One region of the Miniphocaeibacter sp. genome, then DNA from elsewhere that is predicted to be linked to it. Evidence: predicted binding sites of a transcription regulator. Region 1 holds the regulator's gene; the other holds the start of a gene.
What was found. The regulator HrcA, encoded in region 1, represses chaperone genes, less so after heat shock. The targets are predictions, from matches to a motif close to ATTAGCACTCNATANTATNGAGTGCTAAT.
Positions count from the first base shown of each region.

Region 2: WAO56_RS04855 (co-chaperone GroES) is a predicted target of HrcA. The motif match lies at 1,770-1,798, and genes of this name have one in related genera.

Region 1 covers NZ_JBASWB010000003.1:32,167-35,605, reverse strand. The annotation lists gene hemW (radical SAM family heme chaperone HemW) at 1-998, shown strand, start outside; gene hrcA (heat-inducible transcriptional repressor HrcA) at 1,082-2,116, shown strand; gene WAO56_RS00485 (nucleotide exchange factor GrpE) at 2,130-2,660, shown strand; gene dnaK (molecular chaperone DnaK) at 2,678-3,439, shown strand, end outside.
Region 2 covers NZ_JBASWB010000045.1:110,316-113,754, forward strand. The annotation lists gene ligA (NAD-dependent DNA ligase LigA) at 1-854, shown strand, start outside; gene trhA (PAQR family membrane homeostasis protein TrhA) at 987-1,619, opposite strand; gene WAO56_RS04855 (co-chaperone GroES) at 1,831-2,109, shown strand; gene groL (chaperonin GroEL) at 2,128-3,439, shown strand, end outside.

The sequences.
Region 1 (3,439 bases):
AAGATAAGTTTAAAAATTATACAATAGACAGTATTTATTTTGGTGGTGGAACTCCTTCTTTTGTAGATTCAAAATATATTATTGATTTAATATTATTATTAAAAAAATATTTTTTTATTGAAGAAAATATAGAATTTACCATTGAAACTAATCCTGATACATTAGATAAGTATAAATTAAATGATTATATTAATTATGGAATTAATAGAATTTCCTTAGGAGTTCAAACTTTTAACGATAATATTTTAAAGATATTAGGAAGAAATCATAGTTCTGAAACAATTATTAATGACATAGAAATAATAAAAGAAGTGGGATTTAAAAATTTAAGTTTAGATTTAATAATGGGGCTTCCAAAACAAAAATTATCTAATATAAAAAATGATTTGCAAATTATAAAAGAAATTTCCCCTAAACATATTTCTTATTATGATTTAATAATAGAAGAAAATACCAGATTTAATAAATTATATAAGGAGAAAAAACTATTACTTCCAACAGATGATGAAAATAGAAAATTTTATAAAAATATTATATCTTCATTAAATAGTATGAATTTAAATCAATACGAAATTTCAAATTTTGCTGTAACTGGTTTTGAATCGAAACATAATTTAAAGTATTGGCTTGTAAATGAATACTTAGGTCTTGGAATTGGAGCTTCAAGTTATATTCATAATTATAGATATACAAATGAATATAGATATAAAGAATATAAAAATAAAATTAATAAAGATGTTCTTCCTATTCAAGCAAAAGAATACTTAACTTATAATAATAAAATATTTGAAAAAATAATTATGAATATGCGACTCGTTACAGGTCTAAGCCTAAAAGAATTAAAATCAGAATACAATTATGATATTTTTGAGAAAAATGAAAAGATAATTAATGAATATATTAAACAAAATCTATTAATCCTTCATAATGACAGATTGTCTTTTACTGAAGAAGGATTTAATATTTCCAATAAATTTTTTATAGATATTAATATTTAGTATTGACAAATCTAAATATTAATACTATTATAATATTAGCACTCAGCAACATGTAGTGCTAATAAAGAATAGGGCTGAGTTAAATGAACTATAAAGACTTAGATATTAGAAAAAAAAATATACTATATTATATTATAGAAGAATACTTATTGAATCCTGAACCTGTTGGTTCAAGAACAATATCTAAAAATTCAAATCTAGGCGTAAGTGCAGCTACTATTAGAAATGAAATGAGTGATTTAGAAGATTTAGAGTTACTAAAAAAGTCTCATGCTTCTTCTGGAAGAGTTCCTTCAGAAATGGGATACAAGCTATATGTGGAAGAAGCTTTAACGAATTTTAGAAATCAATTTGCTAATTCTTCAAATACTGCACTAAAAGTAAAACGAAGTGATTTAAATATAGATGTTGAGCAACTTGTTAAATCAGCTGCTGAAATATTATCTTCTATGACTAATAATGTTGTAATAACTTCTTTAGAAAGACCATATAATATAGGAATATATCATGTTGAAGTTTTAAAAATTAGTAAATATGATTATATTTTATTGATGGTTTTAAAAAATGGTGAAGTCAATAGTTCAATTTTTAATCTACGAAATAATATTTCAAATGAAGATTTAAAAAAAGTAAACTTTTTATTAAATCATTTAATTAAAAATAGTTTAACTATTGAAGATTTTGAAAATGATTTTTTAGATATCATAAATAAATTAAATAATTATTTTGATTTACTACAAAATATTTTTAGAATTTTAAAATTAGAATTTACAAATTTTGGAAATATAAAAACAAAGATATATGGTCTATCAAATATTTTTAATTTACCAGAATATAACAACTTAGAAAAAGTTAAAGATTTTTTCCAGTTTATAGATAAAAAAGAAAACTTAGTTAAGCTTCTGGATAAAAATATAGAAGAACATGTTGAAGTGTATATTGGCTCAGAAATAGGAATACCTATTTTAAATGAAAATAGTCTCATACTAACCAATTTATATTTAAACAATTACTATATAGGTAAAATAGGTGTTATTGGACCCTTAAGGATGGATTATAAGAACACAATAGTGACCCTTTATAATATATCTTGGAAAATAGTTAATATGATAGATTAAAAGAGGTGATAAAGTGGCTAAAAACAAGAAAAATAACGAAACTTTTGATTCTGATGAAAATAAAGAAAATTTAATTAATAATGATGAGGTATCAGAAGAAGTTGAAAACAATGAAAATGAATTAATTGAAGAGAATGAAAGTCTTAAAAATTCATTAACAATTTTACAAGCAGATTTTATAAACTTTAAAAGAAGAATAGAAAATGAAAAATCACAATCTATATCTTTAGCAAATGAAGGTTTAATTTTAAAATTACTTCCAATTGTTGATGATTTAGAAAGAGCTTATGAAAACAAGCTACAAGAAGATGAGTTTTCTGATGGAATTAAAATTATCTTAGATAATTTTAAAGAAATATTAAAAAAAGAAGGGCTTGAAGAAATAGAATCAAAAGATACTTTATTTGATCATAATGTTCATCAAGCTATATTAGTTGAAAAAAATGATGATGTAGAGTCCGGTTACATTATAGACACTCTACAAAAAGGTTATAAATTAAACGGAAAAGTTATAAGACCTAGTATGGTCAAAGTTAGTGAATAATTTAGGAGGATATAATTATGGGAAAAATTATAGGTATAGACTTAGGAACAACAAATTCAGCAGTAGCTGTAATGGAGGGAGGTACTTCTACAATAATTCCAAACGTAGAAGGTAATAGAACAACTCCTTCAGTAGTAGCATTTACAAAAGACGGTGAAAGATTAGTTGGGGAAACTGCTAAAAGACAAGCCATTACTAATCCAAATAGAACAATTTCTTCTATTAAAACACATATGGGAACTGATTTTAAAGTTGATATTGACGGAAAAAATTATACACCAGAAGAAATTTCTGCCATGATATTACAAAAATTAAAAACAGATGCAGAAAGTTATTTAGGAGAAACAATCACTGAAGCAGTAATAACAGTTCCAGCTTATTTTACAGATAGCCAAAGACAAGCTACAAAAGACGCTGGAAAAATTGCAGGTCTAAATGTAAAAAGAATTATTAACGAGCCTACTGCTGCAGCTTTAGCTTACGGAATGGATAAAGACCATGACCAACATAAAATAATGGTATACGATTTAGGTGGAGGTACTTTTGACGTATCTATTCTAGAAGTAGGAGATGGTGTTTTTGAAGTACTAGCTACTAGAGGTAATAACAAGCTTGGTGGAGATGATTTTGATAATATAATTATCGACTATTTAGCAGATGAATTCAAAAAAGAAAATGGAATTGATTTAAGACACGACCCAACGTCTTTACAAAGATTAAAAGACGCTGCTGAAAAAGCTAAAAAAGAATTATCTTCAACTTTAAGTTCAAATATTAAC
Region 2 (3,439 bases), on a different contig from region 1:
TAATACCGGAAATATTAGGAGTAATAGATGATGGTAGGAAAACTACTCCAATTGAATTACCTACAAAATGTCCTTACTGTCATACGGATTTAATAAAAGATGGTGTTCATATATTTTGTCCAAATTCTATGAGTTGCGAGCCTCAATTAGTTAGTAGACTTGTTCATTTTGCATCAAGAGATGCAATGAATATTGATGGTTTAAGTGAAAAAACTGTAGAAAAAATGTTGGATATTTTAAATGTTAGACAAATTTCACAAATATATGATTTAAAAGAAGAAGACCTTCTTGAAATTCCAGGCTTTAAAGAAAAGAAAACCAATAATTTACTTACAGCTATTGAAAAGAGCAAAAATGTAAAATTGGAAAACTTCATATATGCTATAGGAATACCTAATGTAGGAATAAAAACTAGTGAGGACTTAGCTAAAAAGTTTAAGGAATTTTCTAATCTATCAAAAGCAACTGTAGAAGAATTAATACAAGTTGAAGATATAGGCGAGATTACTGCAGAGGCAATTGTAGAATTCTTCCATGATGAAGAAATAGTAAATGGAATAAGCAGCTTGTTATCAAAAGGAATTAAAATTGAAAATCCAAAAGAAAGCCTACTTGTGGCAAGTGAAAAGTTTAATGAAAAAAGAATAGTAATTACCGGTTCTTTTGAAAATTATAAAAGAAAAGATTTAGAAAAAATATTCAAAGAAAAAGGTGCTAAGACAGGGTCATCAGTTTCTAAAAATACAGACTTTCTTATAGTAGGAACAGATCCTGGAAGTAAACTTACAAAAGCACAAGAATTAGGCGTACAAATAATATATGAAGAGGATTTAGAAGAATTTATAAAAGACTAATCGAAGAAGATTAGTCTTTTTGCTTATTATAATAATTTATTTCATAATGATTAAAAACAAGGACTTCCCAAGAAAAACAAAGTTTTGATTGGAAGAAGTCTACTGCAATATGATAAATCATAATAAAAGAAACTATAATAGATAGAAGTAAATGGCAATGAATTGAGTAACAGCAGCCGCTAAAACAAATAGATGCCAAATAACATGAGCATACTTAGAGTCGCTTTTATAGAAATAAGTACCTCCACTATACAACAATCCACCTAAAAGTATCCAGAAGAAAAACATAAGTGATGTTGAATTTATAATAGGTTTAATAAAGAATACTGCAATCCATCCCATAGCTATATATAAAATAGTAGATAATCTTTTATATTTATCATATTTACCATAAGTGAAAATTTTGTAAAATATTCCTGTAAGTGCTAAAACAGAAATTAGAATTAGAAGAATTATTCTCAAAGGTCCTTTTAAAACTAATAAAATAATTGGAATATAGGTTCCTGCTATAAAAAGATATATTGAGGAATGATCTAAAACTCTTAAAACCTTTTTTGCCTTTTCATTTGTTATAGAATGATAAATTGTACTACTTAAAAACATAGTTATAAAGCAAGCTCCATAAATGGAAAAAGCTGTTACTTTTAAAGCGTTTCCTTCCTTTGCACTGGGAATAACTAATAGTAGTAGAAATAATATCCCTAAAATGACACCTAAACCATGGGTTATGGCATTTGCAATTTCAATTTTTGTACTATCCTTCATTTTATATCCTTTCTGTGTTTTAAATTTAAATATAGTTACTTTATATTAATAAATAATATCACTATTCCCTTAACTCATCAAATATTTATAGTTACAGAAAATAAAATACTTGAAAAATTTTTTTAAATAGGTTATCATATAAGAGTAATTATTAGCAGTCAATATTAATGAGTGCTAATACAATGACTAATATTCTAAGGAGGCTTTTTAAATGATACTTAAACCAATAGGTGAAAGAATAGTTGTTAAAATGGTAGAAGTTGAAGAAAAAACAAGTTCAGGTATTGTATTGCCTAGTTCAGCTAAGGAAAAACCACAAGTAGCTGAAGTTGTAGCAGTTTCTAATGCTATTGAAAATAATGAAAATAATATAAAAATTAATGTTGGAGATAAAGTAATTTATTCAAAATATTCAGGAACAGAAGTAAAATTAGATGATGAAGAATATATAATTGTAAAACTAGAAGATGTTCTTGCAATTGTTGAGTAAATAAGGAGGAGAATATAAATGGCTAAAGAAATTAAATTTGGTGTTGACGCTAGAAATGGTTTAATTGACGGTGTTAATAAATTATCTGATACAGTTAAAGTTACATTAGGACCAAAGGGAAGAAATGTTGTACTAGACAAACAATTTGGCTCACCATTAATTACTAATGATGGAGTTACTATTGCTAGAGAAGTAGAATTAGAAGATCCATATGAAAATATGGGAGCTCAATTGGTTAAAGAAGTAGCTACAAAAACAAATGATGTTGCTGGTGACGGTACAACAACTGCAACTTTATTAGCTCAAGCTATTATTAGAGAAGGTATAAAGAACTTAGCAGCTGGTGCAAATCCTATGGTTTTACAAAAGGGTATAAAAAAAGCTGTTGATAAAGCAGTAGAAGAAATAAAAAATATTTCTATTCCAGTTGAAACAAGTGAATCAATTGCACAAGTTGGTGCTATATCAGCTGCAGATGAACAAGTAGGACAAATGATAGCAGAAGCTATGGAAAAAGTTGGAAAAGATGGTGTTATAACAGTAGAAGAGTCAAAAAGTATGGGAACTACTTTAGAAGTTGTAGAAGGAATGCAATTTGATAGAGGATATGTTTCACCATATATGGTAACAGATACAGATAAAATGGAAGCAGAATTAGAAGATCCATTAATTTTAGTTACTGATAAGAAAATTTCAAATATCCAAGATATTCTTCCTGTATTAGAAGAAGTAGTAAAAGCTAGCAAACCATTATTAATCATAGCCGATGATGTTGAAGGTGAAGCTATGACAACTTTAGTTATAAATAAATTAAGAGGAACATTTAACTGCGTAGCTGTAAAAGCTCCTGGTTTTGGTGATAGAAGAAAAGAAATGTTAACAGATATTGCAATTTTAACAAATACTGAAGTTATTAGCGAAGATTTAGGTTATGAGCTTTCAGATGTTACTATTGATATGTTAGGATCTGCTAGAAAAGTTAATGTTTCTAAAGAAAACACAGTTATAGTTGATGGAGCAGGTGAAGATTCAGCTATTAAAGATAGAGTTTCTCAAATTAAAAAACAAATAGAAAATACTGAATCAGAATTCGATACTGAAAAACTTCAAGAACGTTTAGCTAAATTATCTGGGGGAGTTGCTGTAATTCAAGTTGGAGCTGCAACAGAAACAGAATTAAAAGAAAGAAAATTACGTTTAGAAGATGCTTTAGCAGCTACTAGAGCAGCAGTTGAAGAAGGTATTGTTTCAGGTGGTGGAACAGCATATATTAACGTACTAGATAAAATTGAAACCTTATTAGATGAAGTTGAAAGTGACGAAAAAACTG